2 regions of the Streptomyces diversicolor genome follow, and region 2 is predicted to be linked to the other one. Evidence: riboswitches for the same ligand, from Rfam matches in the RefSeq annotation. Region 2 holds a riboswitch; the other holds the start of a gene.

Region 1 (7,141 bases), on a different contig from region 2:
CCGCCCAGGTTCGGAAGGCCCAGGTCGGTGCTGATCTTCACCGTGCCGGACAGCTGCTCGACGTCCGACTTGGCGATCTTCTCTATGAGCTGCTGTGCGGTGATCTTCGGCAGACTGGGGTCGCCGGAGTCGGCGAGCGCCGGGACCAGTCCGATGGTCGCCGCCGTCACCCCCACGACCGCGACCGGGACGACGTACCGAGCGGCTTTGCGCCGGCCGGAGCGCAGCTCCTCGGCCTCCTCGGCGCCCGAGTTGTCAGCGGATTCGTTCCGTGCCATGTGTGGCTTACCTCCGTCGTCGGCGGCGGCCTTCTACGCACCGATGCACTTGTTCCCACCCTGAGCCGCCATTCTCACCCGAATCGGTGAGGAGTGGTGATTTCCGTGGCTTCCATCTGACCAAATCCGGTGCGCGGATGCGTCACCCCGCGGACGCAACTCCACGTACACCTCCGGTATGACGCGCGGGGGATGCGTCTCCCCCGACCCGTAGGGGTAACCGGGGTGCGGCCCGCTGATTCCCAGGTCAGCGCGGTCAAACCGTGCGACGGCCGGGGGGTTGAGCCAGTCATACGCCGGGGGGTTGAGCCAGTCATACGCCCGAGGGGGGACGGTCGGCCTGCCCGGCCGAACGCCCAGCACAGACGGCCGGGATACCTGGTGCGGACGGCCGGGCCCCCGGGTGAGGGCGGCCAGGGCCACGGGTGGGGACGGCCGGGACCCCGGGTGCGGATGGCCGGGACATCCGGCGCAGGCGGCCAGGACAGAGGGGCGTCCGGGCAGAGCAGCGTCCGGGCAGAGGGGCGTGGGGGGCGGACAGGCGGATCGGACGGCCGGAACGGGCGGGCGCGGGGGACGGCCGGGACCGGCGGCACCCCAGCGGCCGCCGGCACAAGTGGACGCCGGGGCCGACAGGCGACCGAGGGCCGCGGTGAGCCGAGCACCCGGACGGACGGCCTGGACGCGCGGCCAGCTCAGACGGCCGGAAGAGACAGGCGCCGGGGACGGTCGCGACCGGCGAACGCCCCAGCAGGTCGCCGGGGCGCGGGCAGCCCGGACACACGTAACGGACGGAACAGGTGGACGGCGGGTCAGTACGCGGTCCAGGTGCCGGGAGCGGTGACCGGGGCGGCCGGTTCTGGTCGTTGGTCGTTCCGCCGGTCGCCCCGCTCGGTAGTCGGCCCGTTCGTGCGGCATCCTGCGGCGCGGCGGGCCCGGCCCGGTCGGCGCGGTAGTCGGTGCGTTCACCACTCGCCTCACTCGGTGGCCGCTCCGCGCGCCGGTCGTTTCGCTCACCGCTGCTCGCACCCGCCGTTTCGCCCGGTGGGTGTTGCCGCTCGTCGGCCGTCCCACCGGATGGTCGTTGCTCGTCGACCGTCGTGTCCGGTGAGCGGGCCAGCCGGTGGTTGTTCCGGTCGGTGGGCGGGCCGGTGGGTGGTTATCCCGCTCTGTGGACCACCGCGTCGCACAGTTCCAGTAGGGCCGCCTTCGCGTCGCACTCCCGGAGTGGGGCCAGCGCGGCCCGCGCCTCCTTCGCGTACCGCACGGTGTCCCGTCGGGCCTGCTCCAGTGCGGGGTGTGCGCGCAGGGCCTCCAGCGCCTGCGCGTGCCGGCCGTCGTCGGACAGGTCGGAGTCCAGCAGCTCGCACAGCGCGAGGTCCTCGGGCAGCCCCAGCCGCGCCGCCCGCTCCCGCAGCCGCAGTACGGGGAGCGTGGGGATGCCCTCCCGCAGGTCCGTGCCCGGGGTCTTGCCGGACTCATGGGAGTCCGACGCGATGTCCAGGACGTCGTCGGCGAGCTGGAAGGCGACGCCCAGCCGCTCGCCGTACTGCGTGAGCACGTCCACGACCGTCTCGTCGGCGCCGGACATCATCGCCCCGAACCGGCACGACACCGCGACCAGCGAGCCCGTCTTGCCGGCGAGCACGTCCAAGTAGTGCTCGACCGGGTCGCGGCCGTCCGAGGGCCCGGCCGTCTCCAGGATCTGCCCGGTGACCAGCCTCTCGAACGCGACGGCCTGCACCCGCACCGCCTCCGGACCGAGGTCGGCGAGGATCTGCGAGGCACGGGCGAACAGGAAGTCGCCGGTCAGGACCGCCACCGAATTGCCCCAGCGGGTGTTCGCGCTGTCCACCCCGCGCCGCACCTCGGCCTCGTCCATCACGTCGTCGTGGTACAGCGTCGCCAGATGGGTCAGCTCCACCACCACGGCCGACGGCACCACCCCGGGCGCGTACGGGTCGCCGAACTGCGCCGCGAGCATCACGAGGAGCGGGCGGAACCGCTTGCCACCCGCCCGGACCAGGTGCTGCGCGGCCCCCGTGATGAACGGCACCTCGCTCTTGGTGGCTTCGAGCAAGCCTTCCTCGACAGCCGCCAATCCGGCCTGGACATCGGCTTCCAGAGCCTGGTCCCGCACGCTCAGCCCGAACGGCCCGACGACGGTCACGAGGGGTCTCCTGTCTGCTGGTGTCTGCTGGCGATTACACGGTTTGTCGATAGGTCGCTGCCATCACTCAAGTCAGCGTATCCGGTCAGGTTTCGATCACCGATAGCGCCCACCGTCCAGCCCGGGCGGTATCGGATCACGACCGGTATATTGCCGATCAGCCGATACAATCCGATATTCATGGACTCATGGGGATACGACACCTTTTGCCCCGCTAATGCCCCGGAACGCCGCCCATGCACATCCGTACGTGCTTCCCCTACGAAACCGTTCACACGGACCTCCGGATCCCCCTCGCCGACGGGACACGGCTGTACGCGCGCGTATGGCGCCCCCTGACGGACGAGCCCGTACCGGCCCTCCTGGAGTACGCACCGGACCGCCTCACCGACCGGACCGCGCCGCGCGACGCCCAGCGGCACCCCTGGTACGCGGGGCACGGCTACGTCTCCGTCCGCGTCGACGCGCGCGGGTACGGCGGCAGCGAGGGCGTCCCGGCGGGCGCGGGCCAGGCGGCGGAGGCCACGGAGGCGGCCGACGGGGCGGAGGTCGTCGAGTGGCTGGCCGCACAGCCGTGGTGCGACGGCAACGTGGGCGTGTTCGGCATCTTCCGGGGCGGCTCCGCCTCCCTCCGGATCGCGGCCCTCGCGCCCGAGCCGCTCAAGGCGGTCGTCGCGGTCTGCTGCCCCGACGGCCGCTACGAGAACGAAGGGCACCACCCCGGAGGTTCCGCCGCCGCGGCCCGTCTGCACGCCCGTTCCGCCGCGGCGCTTTCCACCGCCGCCCTCCCGCCCGACCCGCGGTACGCCGGCGACTCCTGGCAGGCCGCCTGGTCGGCCCGCCTGGAGGCGCTGACCCCGGCCCTGCACACCTGGCTCGCGCCTCGAAGCGCCGGCACGCACGCCGGCCCGCCTTTGGACCTCGGTACCGTCAAGGCGGCGGTGCTGGCGGTCGGCGGCTGGTACGACCCCTACCACGACACTGTCCTCCGTCTGCTCGAACACCTGCCCCACGACCGCGTCCGCGGGTTGATCGGCCCCTGGTCGCACCACTACCCCGACCGGGACCTGTCACCCGGACCGGCGATCGGCTTCCTCCAGGAGACCCTGCGCTGGTGGGACCACTGGCTGAAGGGCGGCCCACCGTCCGGCCCTCCCTGCGGCCCACCGTCCGGCCCTCCCCGCGGCTCCGCGGCAGACACTCCCCGCGGCTCCGTACTCGCCACTTCCGACACCTCCGTGCGTGCCGCCTCCCGTGGCTCCGTATCCGCCGCTCCCCGTGGCTCCGTATCCGCCGCTCCCCGTGGCTCCGTGGGCGCGCGTCCGGTGATGTCCGAACCGGTCCTGCGCGCGTACGTCGTCGAGTCCCACCGCCCGGACGCGGCCCGCGCCGCCCTCCCGGGCCGCTGGGTCGGCGAACCCGCCTGGCCGTCCCCCAACGTGACGAGCGTCGCCCACGACCTCCCAGGCACCCCGGTCCTGGTGCGTTCGCCCCTGCACACCGGCGTGGACGCGGGGCGGTTCCGCCCCGTCGGCGACGAGGCCGACCTGCCGCCCGACCAGCGGGCCGAGGACGGACGGTCCGTCTGCTTCGACTTCGCGGTGACCGAGGAGACCTGGGTGCTCGGGCGGCCCAGGGTGCGGCTGCGTCTGGTCCGGCCGACGCCGCGGACGCACCTGGTCATCCGGGTCTGCGACGTCGCCCCGGACGGCGCGTCGACCCTGGTCGCCAGGGGCGTACTGGACCTGGCGCCGCCCGGCCACCAGGAGGCGGCGCCCCGATCACCGAGCGACACGCAGGAAGCGGGGCCCTGTTCACAGGACGGCTCGCAGGAGGTGGCGCCCCCGGGCGGCACCCAGGAGGCGAAGGAGGCGATCGTCGAACTGGGCGGCGCCGGGTACGCCTTCCCGCCCGGTCACCGCATCCGCCTCGCGGTCTCCTCCGCGTACTGGCCGTGGGTCTGGCCCTGGCCCGAATCGGCGGCGGGCTGCACGCTCGACCCGGCGGGCAGTTCGCTCGAACTGCCGGTGCGAACCAGGGCGTCGGGCCCGGCGGTCGTCTTCGAGGAACCCGAGCAGGGCCGAGCCGCTGGGCGCGGGCGAGTCCGTCACGCTGGACGGGCCGCGCCCCGGGCGGCTCGTGGTGCGGGACGTCGCCGTGGACGAGTGGCGGCTGGAGGTGTCCCCGTGCCGCGAGGGCACGCGCGCGTACCCGGACGGTCTGGAGTGGACCGAGGACGCGACGGAGGCGTACTCGATCGCCGGGAACGACCCGCTGTCGGCCCGCGCCCGTTCGGAGCGCTCGGTGCGGCTGCACCGCCCGGATCTGCCGTGGGACACGACGGTCCAGGTGCGTTCGGAGATCTCCTGTGACGTCGGCCACTTCGTCACCGCCGACGAGATGGTCTGCACGACGGGCGGCGAAGTGGTCTTCCACCGGACCTGGGAGAAGCGAATTCCGCGGACCATGACATGAAGTGCCCGATTTGCCGCTATTAGCACCCCAATTCCCCTTGACACCGAATGCACTTGAGCTTCGAGGGGAGTGACGTGAGTCACCCTTCATCGTGCCACGGCACCCCGGCCGCGGACCCCACCGCCCTTTCCCGAATGCCGAGTTGATGCTTGGCAATAGCAAAGGATCAAGCGACCCATACATCTCAATCGCATGTCAATTGGTACGAGCAGGGAATCCACCACTTGTTTCCGACATGTGCGGTCGCATAGCTTCCGGGCCAGTCGGATGGACGCCGAATCCTGCCGCCACCCGACTTGACCCATCGACGAACCACATTTCGTACGGCAGGAGCGGGGGACCCAGGTAAGCCGCCGGGCCGGACGGCACAGCCGACCGGAACGGCTAGGGGTGAAGTCGCGTCGCCTTTCGGCGGCCGGCCGGGCATCTCCCCAGCCCGAACCCGACAGCTCACCTCGCAGGCGCCGGAGAGGAACATCGCCATGTCTGCAGCCGCTCGGCACCGCCGCCCCCGCACCAACCGCCTCGTCCGCACCCTCGCCGTGGCCGGCACCGGAGCCGCCGTGCTCGCCCTGCCGCTCCTCGGCGCCACCGGCGCCCACGCCGCCACTCCCGCGACCGTGACGACGGCCGGCACGACGCCTGCCGGGTACCCGGACAACCTCGACGGCTGGATCCGCGAATCGCTCGCCATCATGGCGGAGAAGAACATCCCCGGCACCTACAACGGCATCCACCGCAACATCATGCGCGAGTCCTCGGGCAACCCGCGGGCCATCAACCTCTGGGACTCCAACGCCGCCAAGGGCATCCCGTCCAAGGGCCTGCTCCAGGTGATCGACCCGACGTTCAACGCCTACCACGTGGACGGGACGTCGTACGACATCTACGACCCGGTCGCCAACATCACGGCCGCCTGCAACTACGCCGCCAAGCGCTACGGCTCGATCGACAACGTCAACGGCGCCTACTGACACACCCCGTCACGGAAACAGTCTTTCGAGGACGACGGCCACGCCGTCGTCCTCGTTCGACAGGGTGACCTCGTCGGCCACCGCCTTCAGCTCGGGGTGGGCGCCGGCCATCGCCACCCCGTGGGCGGCCCAGTCGAACATCGGGATGTCGTTCGGCATGTCACCGAAGGCGACGGCCCCTTCAGGCGCCAGCCGAAGGTGCTCGGCGGCCAGTGCCAGACCCGTGGCCTTGGTGATACCGCAGGGCTGCAACTCGACGGTCCCGGGCCCCGACATCGTCACGGTCGCCAGGGAGCCCACGACCGCGCGCGCCGTCGCCGCCAACTCGTCGTCGGACAGGGCGGGGTGACGCAGCAGCACCTTGCTGATGGGCGCGCACCACAGATCGTCGCGCCGCTCGACGCGGACGGCGGGCAGGGTCGGATGCGGCATCAGATACCCGGGCTCGATGAGCGTGAGGCCGCTCACCCCGTCCTGGTCGACGGCCGCGTACACCTGCCCCACCTCGGCCTCGATCTTGCCGAGCGCGGTCTCGGCCAACTCCCGGTCCAGGGTGACCGACCACAGCAGGCGGTCCGCGGCGGCGTCGTACACCTGCGCGCCCTGTCCGCACACCGCGAGCCCCCCGCGGCCCAGCGTGTCGAGCAACGGCCGCACCCGTGGCGCCGGGCGGCCCGTGACCACCAGGTGCCGGGCGCCGGCCCGTGCCACGCGCGCGAGCGCGGCGAGGGACCGGTCGGAGAGCGTGTCGTCGCCACGCAGGAGCGTTCCGTCAAGGTCGGTGGCGACGAGTGAATATGCGGGAGGAGCGGCCATGACCAGAGAATACGGACAGCGGGCCGCCGCGACTCACCGCTCCTCGCGGCCCTTGCGTTCCTCCTGCTCGGCGACCCGCGCGTCGGGTGTGGCGCGGGCCTCAGGCACGGGCCTCACGGGCGGGCCTCCGCCAGGTGCTGCGCCAGGTGCCGCGCCAGGCGCGGCGAGGCGAACTCGGTGCCGCACACGAAGCGCATCACCGGACCGTAGGAGGCCGCGGCGGGCAGACCGGTGAAGTAGAGGCCGGGGATGGAGGAGACATAGCCGGGACCGAGTTTCGGCGTGCCCCGGCTGGCGGCGAGCCCGGCTCGGATCCCCTGGCTCAAAAAGCCCATCGCGGCTATGTCGACGCGGTAGCCGGTCGCCGCGACGAGATGGTCGGCTGGCAACCGGCCGGTGGCTCCGGTGCGGGTGCGGACCGTGAGGAC
Region 2 (7,141 bases):
CCGCGCCTCGGCGCGCTGCTCCCGCGCGCGCTGCACGGCGAGCGAGCGGTCGGTGGGTTCGAGGTCGAACTCCAGGCGTACGACGCCGTCCTCGAAGCTGCGCTTCTGGGTGTAGCCGGCGTCCCTGAACACCTTGATCATCTTGGTGTTGGCGGGCAGCACCTCGGCGGCGAAGCGACGGATGCCGCGTTCGCGGGCGACGGCGGCGATGTGCTCCAGGAGGGCGGAGGCGACGCCGCGTCCCTGGTGCGCGTCCTGCACCAGGAAGGCGACCTCGGCCTCGTCCGCGGGGCCGGTGGCGGGCGCTCCGCCGGCGCCGACGCGGTCGTAGCGTACGGTGGCGATGAACTCGCCGCCGATGGTGGCCGCGAGTCCCACCCTGTCCACGAAGTCGTGGTGCGTGAAGCGGTGGACGTCCTTGGCGGACAGGCGGGGGTACGGCGCGAAGAAGCGGTAGTACTTCGACTCGTCGGAGACCTGCTCGTAGAAGCTGACCAGGCGGTCGGCGTCATCAACGGTGATGGGCCGGATGCGCGCGGTGCCGCCGTCGCGCAGTACCACGTCCGCCTCCCAGTGGGCGGGGTACTCGTGCCGGTCGCGCCGGTCCGCCGGGGTCTGCATGGGCCCCAGAGTACGGCTCGCCAATGACAACGCCGCGAGGCAGTCTGTGGGGGACGGAGTCGGGCCGAGGCCGCGGTCCGACGACACGCCGGAGCGGGTGACAGGCCCGCTCCGGGCTTGCTTCACCGTAATGGAAAACTGGTCTAGACAACCTGAACACCGAAGGGCAGCAACACATGGCTGAGCGCCGCGTCAACGTCGGCTGGGCCGAGGGCCTTCACGCCCGTCCCGCCTCCATCTTCGTCCGAGCCGCCACGGCCGCAGGCGTCCCGGTGACGATCGCCAAGGCCGGCGGCGCCCCGGTCAACGCGGCCTCCATGCTGGCCGTGCTCGGCCTGGGCGCGCAGGGGGGCGAGGAGATCGTCCTCAGCTCCGACGCCGAGGGCGCGGACGCCGCCCTGGACCGGCTGGCGAAGCTGGTCGCCGAGGGGCTGGAAGAGCTGCCCGAGACCGTCTGAGCCGGTTCCCGAAGCCGCGTCGCCCCGAAAAGGCGACGCGGCTTCCGCGTTTTCACGGCCGGCCGGAAGAAATTCACAGCCGGCCCACGCCCGACAGCCGGTCATAAATCCGGGGCACGCCAAAAAGAGGCGGCGGCAGGACCCGCTCTCCCGAATTCCCCTCTTTGTATACGGCGCCCGTGTTAATTCCGCAGACTCGGCATGTTTACGACGTGTTGCGAATTCCTCACGCGCTCGGTGCGGTCGGCGCCCGGGGAGAACCGCAGCCGGTGCGCGGCCGACGCGCGCTCGGTGTGCAGGGTCATGACCGCCCGCGCGCGCTCCGCGTCGCCGCGCGCCACCGCGTCCACGACGGCGCCGTGCTCCGCCCAGGACTCGACGGGGCTTGCGGGCGACTCCACCGCGTACATCCAGGCGATCTTGTGCCGGAGCTGGGTGAGCGTCGAGGTCAGGGCTTGGCTGCCGGTGGCCTGGGCGAGCGTCACGTGGAACCAGCCGCCGAGGGAGCGCAGATCCTCGCTGTTGCCCCTCCTGGCCCGCTCCTGCCCCAGCCTGACCAAGCCGCGCAGCACCTTGAGATGGGCCTCCGTGCGCCGCTGGGCGGCCCGGGAGGCGCCCAGCGGCTCCAGGAGCAGGCGCATCTCCAGCAGGTCGGCCGCCTCCTGCTCGGTGGGTTCGGCCACGCACGCGCCCGCGTGCCGCCGCGTCACCACGAAGCCCTCCGCCTCCAGGGTGCGCAGGGCCTCGCGGACGGGGACGCGCGAGACGCCGTAGCGGCGCGCGAGCAGTTCCTCGGTGAGCCGGCTGCCGCGCTCGTAGACACCGGCGACGATGTCGTCCCGGATCGCCGTGCACACCGAGTGCGCCGGAATACGCATGACCGACCTCCGCCTTAATCCCCGTGAAACGCCGACGATTGACGTGTGTTCCGTGACTCTATGGCAATGAGCCGGAATTTCCGATGGCGGGCCGGAATCCATGGATATTTTTTGGACATCGGGGCGTCCGAAACGACGAAAACCCCGGCTCGCGAGCCGGGGCCGCGGCGCCCACGCGCCACCGGTCGTCAGACGTTCACACCGTGCTTGCGCAGATACGCGACGGGGTCGATGTCGGAGCCGTACTCCGGGGTCGTCCGCGCCTCGAAGTGCAGGTGCGGTCCGGTCGTGTTGCCCGTGGCGCCGGACAGCCCCAGCTGCCGGCCCGGAGTGACCCGCTCGCCCACCGAGACACCGACGGACGACAGATGGCCGTACTGGGTGTACATGCCGTCCGCCATCCGGATCACCACCTCGTAGCCGTACGCACCGCCCCAGCCGGCCGACACGACGGTGCCGGAACCCACCGCGTGGACGGCGGTGCCGGCCGCGGCGTGGAAGTCGACGCCGGTGTGGCTGCCGGAGGACCACAGGGAGCCGCCGGTGCGGTAGCCGGTGGAGACGTAGGAGTGCGCGATCGGCGCGACGAAGGCGTTCAGCCGCCTGCGCTCGGCCTCGCGGGCGGCCCGGACCTCGGCCGCGCGTTCCGTGGCCGCCCGCCGCGCCGCCGCCTTGCGCGCGGCATCCTCGGCCGCCTTCTCCTCGGCGGCCTGCCGCTGCGCGGCCGCCTGGGCGCCGATCTGCTCGGCGACCGAGTCACCGATGCCGACGACGGGGGTGAGGCCGGTCTGCTCCGCGGTGGTGGCGGCGTGCGCCGGACCGGCCGCGAGGGTGCCCATGGCACCGGTGACGGCGAGCGTCGCGACGCCCGCGGCGCGGGCGGTGGTGCGGTGCATCCGGGTGGAACGGCGGTGCTTCCCGGTGGCGCGGGTGAACGCCATGGAGTGACGGTCCTTTCCTTCCTTCTCGCCTACCGGGTTAGCTGACAGGTTCGGAGCAGGAAGGTCTCCTACAGGAGGGCGCGTGCCACGCGTACTCCCGATTCACCTCAGGGACTTGGGTCCCCGGCTCCCCTGGCTCGCGCCGTACGGGGACTCGGCGATGGCTGTCCGGTGCCGCGGGCGCGGCGCACTGCCTGACGAACAGCCCGGACGACGCTAAGGCGGACAACTTTCCATCCCCAAACCGAACCGGGTCTTTGTAGCGCATCCCACAGGGCAGACAGGCAACCTCCGCCGCAATTCGGGCATCCCGACGGAACGGAAGGGGCCCTGACGACCGGGGCGGTCTCCCACAGCCGTCAGGGCCCCACGCGCGTGTGCCGGTCCTCGGACCGCTCCGCCTACTCCGCGGACACCACGTGCACCTCTCCGATGCCCAGCGCCTCGGCCGGCTCCTTGATCTGCGCGGCGTCGCCGACCAGGACCGTCACCAGCCGGTCCACCGGGAACGCGTTCACCACCGCGGCGGTGGCCTCCACGGTGCCCGTGGCGGCCAGCTGCCGGTACAGGGACGCCTGGTAGTCGTCCGGCAGATGCTGCTCCACCTGGTCGGCGAGCGTGCTCGCCACGGCCGCCGCCGTCTCGTACTTCAGCGGCGCCACCCCGACGAGGTTCTGCACGGCGACGTCGCGCTCGGCGTCGGTGAGCCCTTCCTCGGCCAGCGTGCGCAGCACCGTCCACAGGTCGGCCAGCGCGGGACCGGTGTTCGGGGTGTCCACGGAGCCGCTGATGGCGAGCAGCGAGGCGCCCGTGCCGTCGGGGGCCGACCTGAGGACCTGGCCGAAGGCGCGCACCCCGTAGGTGTAGCCCTTCTCCTCGCGCAGGACGCGGTCCAGCCGGGAGGTGAGGGTGCCGCCGAGGCAGTACGTGCCGAGCACCTGGGCGGGCCAGACCCGGTCGTGCCGGTCGGCGCCGACGCGGCCGATGAGCAGCTGCGTCTGGACGGCGCCGGGGCGGTCCACGATGACGACCCGGCCGCGGTCGTCGGCGCTCACCGGCGGCACCGGCCGCGGCTGGGACGCGGCACCCGACCACGCCCCCAGGGACTCGCCGAGCAGCGCGTCCAGATCGATGCCCGTCAGGTCGCCGACGACCACGGCGGTGGCCGTCGCGGGCCGTACGTGCCGCTCGTAGAAGGCGCGCACCGCCGCCGCGTCGATCTTGGCGACGGTCTCCTCGGTGCCCTGGCGCGGACGCGACATGCGCGAGGCAGCCGGGAACAGCTCCTTGGAGAGCTCCTTGGCGGCGCGGCGGGACGGGTTGGCCAGCTCGTGCGGGATCTCGTCGAGACGGTTGCGGACCAGCCGCTCCACCTCGCTGTCGGCGAACGCGGGCGCGCGCAGCGCGTCGGACAGCAGCCCAAGACCTTTTGCCAGACGGGAGGCCGGGACCTCCAGGCTCAGCCGGACGCCCGGGTGGTCGGCGTGCGAGTCCAGCGTGGCGCCCGCCCGCTCCAGTTCGGCGGCGAACTCCTCGGCGGAGTGCCGGTCGGTGCCCTCGGAGAAGGCCCGCGCCATGATCGTGGCGACACCGTCCAGACCGGACGGCTCGGCGTCCAGCGGCGCGGACAGCAGCACCTCGACGGCGACGACCTGCTGGCCGGGCCGGTGGCAGCGCAGGACGGTCAGGCCGTTGTCCAGCGTGCCCCGCTCGGGGGCCGGGAACGCCCACGGCTTCGCCTCGCCCGCGCGGGGCTGCGGGTGGAACTCCATCGCGGCGAGCTCGGTCACTTGGCCGCCTCCTCGTTGTTGTCGTCGCCGGCTTCGACGGTGGCTTCGGACTCCGGGTCCTCGGGGACGTCCACGTCCTCGGTGTGCTCCGCGGACTCGGCGGAGAGCGGTTCGTAGACGAGCACCGCGCGGTTGTCCGCACGCAGCTGGGCCTGGGCGACCGCCTGGACCTCTTCGGGAGTCACCTCCAGGACCCGCTGCACGGCGGTCAGGGCGAGCTGCGGGTCACCGAACAGGACGGCGTACCGGCACAGTTCGTCGGCGCGGCCCGCGACCGTGCCGAGCCGGTCCAGCCACTCGCGCTCCAACTGCGCCTGGGCGCGCTCCATTTCCTCGGACGTGGGGCCCTCCTCGGCGAACCGGGTCAGCTCCTCGTCGATGGCGGCCTCGATGACCGGCACCTCGACGTCACCGGAGGTCTTCACGTCCAGCCAGCCCAGGGAGGGCGCGCCGGCCAGCCGCAGCAGGCCGAACCCGGCCGCCACCGCCGTACGGTCCCGCCGCACCAGCCGGTTGTACAGGCGGGAGGACTCGCCGCCGCCGAGGACCGTGAGCGCCAGGTCGGCCGCGTCGCACGCGCGCGTGCCGTCCTGCGGCAGCCGGTAGGCGGCCATCAGGGCGCGGGCCGGGACCTCCTCCACGACGACCTCGCGCAGCTGCTCCCCGATGGTCTCGGGCAGCGAGCCGTCGCGGGGCTCGGGCTTGCCGTCGTGGGAGGGGATCGAGCCGAAGTACTTCTCGATCCAGGCGAGCGTCTGCCGCGGGTCGATGTCGCCGACCACGGAGAGTACGGCGTTGTTCGGCGCATAGTAGGTGCGGAAGAACGCGCGCGCGTCCTCCAGGGTGGCCGCGTCCAGGTCCGCCATCGAACCGATCGGCGTGTGGTGGTACGGGTGGCCCTCGGGGTAGGCGAGGGCGGTCAGCCGCTCGAAGGCGGTGCCGTAGGGCACGTTGTCGTAGCGCTGGCGGCGCTCGTTCTTGACGACGTCCCGCTGGTTCTCCATGGACTCGTCGTCCAGCGCGGCCAGCAGCGAACCCATGCGGTCGGCCTCCAGCCACAGGGCCAGCTCCAGCTGGTGGGCGGGCATGGTCTCGAAGTAGTTGGTCCGCTCGAAGCTGGTGGTGCCGTTCAGCGACCCTCCGGCGCCCTGCACCAGCTCGAAGTGCCCGTTGCCCTGCACCTGCGCGGAGCCCTGGAACATCAGGTGCTCGAAGAGGTGAGCCAGACCGGTACGCCCCTTGACTTCGTGGCGGGAGCCGACGTCGTACCAGAGGCAGACCGCCGCGACCGGGGTCAGATGGTCCTCGGAGAGCACCACGCGCAGCCCGTTGGCCAGGCGGTGCTCGGTCGCTGTCAGGCCCCCGGAGCCTGCCTCGGCTGTGGCCGTGTGACCCATGGGCATGTACGTCCCTTCGATCGCGGATGCGGTCGTGAAACCGCGGTTTTCCTGCCAGTCCTGCCACTGTATGCAAGCGTGCGCACCCTGGGCGAAGTTCCCGCGGGACGTACGCCCACAGCGGATCGCGTAGCCTGCGGGGTCGTGCCACGGGGCGGTCCCCCGCGGCAGCCGCGGCGCCGGGGCGGGCCGCCGACACCGGGGCCTGGCCCGGGTTGTCAGTGTCGCGGTCCACAATGGTCCGCATCAGATCACGTTCACGCTTCCGCACGAACGCCCCATAGGCGAGCGACCGAACACAGGAGGAGCCGGCAGCGATGGCCCGCCGCAGCACGAAGACCCCGCCGCCCGACGAACCGTTCGAGGAGAGAATCCTCGACATCGACGTCGTGGACGAGATGCAGGGCTCCTACCTTGAGTACGCGTACTCGGTCATCTACTCCCGTGCCCTGCCGGACGCCCGCGACGGCCTCAAGCCGGTGCACCGCCGCATCGTGTACCAGATGAACGAGATGGGCCTGCGCCCCGACCGCGGCTATGTGAAGTGCGCGCGCGTCGTCGGCGACGTCATGGGCAAGCTCCACCCGCACGGAGACGCGTCCATCTACGACGCCCTGGTGCGCATGGCGCAGCCCTTCTCGATGCGCGTGCCGCTGGTCGACGGCCACGGCAACTTCGGGTCGCTGGGCAACGACGACCCGCCGGCCGCCATGCGGTACACGGAATGCCGCATGGCCGAGGCCGCCGGCCTGATGACCGACTCGATCGACGAGGACACGGTCGACTTCGCCCCGAACTACGACGGGCAGGAGCAGGAGCCGTCGGCGCTGCCCGCCGCGTTCCCGAACCTGCTGGTCAACGGCGCGTCGGGGATCGCCGTCGGTATGGCCACGAACATGCCGCCGCACAACCTCGGCGAGGTGATCGCGGCCGCTCGGCACCTCATCCGGCACCCGAACGCCGACCTGGACGCCCTGATCAGGCATGTGCCGGGCCCCGACCTGCCCACCGGCGGCCGGATCGTCGGCCTCTCCGGGATCCGCGACGCCTACGAGA

The links. Region 2 has a riboswitch for cyclic di-AMP ahead of AC27LF_RS04270 (M23 family metallopeptidase). Riboswitches for the same ligand answer to the same signal wherever they lie in the genome.
Region 1: linked by a shared signal. The riboswitch ahead of AC27LF_RS21315 (transglycosylase SLT domain-containing protein) and the one ahead of AC27LF_RS04270 (M23 family metallopeptidase) in region 2 are both predicted to bind cyclic di-AMP.

Annotation. Positions count from the first base shown of each region.
Region 1 is NZ_BAAJXA010000017.1:96,184-103,324, reverse strand. It holds gene AC27LF_RS21335 (LolA family protein) at 1-278, opposite strand, end outside; gene AC27LF_RS21330 (polyprenyl synthetase family protein) at 1,438-2,448, opposite strand; gene AC27LF_RS21325 (CocE/NonD family hydrolase) at 2,685-4,820, shown strand; gene AC27LF_RS21320 (hypothetical protein) at 4,798-4,923, shown strand; cyclic di-AMP (ydaO/yuaA leader) riboswitch at 5,219-5,402, shown strand; gene AC27LF_RS21315 (transglycosylase SLT domain-containing protein) at 5,406-5,897, shown strand; gene AC27LF_RS21310 (HAD family hydrolase) at 5,907-6,713, opposite strand; gene AC27LF_RS21305 (NAD(P)-binding domain-containing protein) at 6,827-7,141, opposite strand, start outside.
Region 2 is NZ_BAAJXA010000003.1:117,793-124,933, reverse strand. It holds gene AC27LF_RS04285 (GNAT family N-acetyltransferase) at 1-621, opposite strand, end outside; gene AC27LF_RS04280 (HPr family phosphocarrier protein) at 798-1,079, shown strand; gene AC27LF_RS04275 (GntR family transcriptional regulator) at 1,262-1,957, opposite strand; gene AC27LF_RS04270 (M23 family metallopeptidase) at 2,146-2,898, opposite strand; cyclic di-AMP (ydaO/yuaA leader) riboswitch at 2,910-3,068, opposite strand; gene AC27LF_RS04265 (M16 family metallopeptidase) at 3,300-4,688, opposite strand; gene AC27LF_RS04260 (M16 family metallopeptidase) at 4,685-6,091, opposite strand; gene AC27LF_RS04255 (DNA gyrase/topoisomerase IV subunit A) at 6,403-7,141, shown strand, end outside.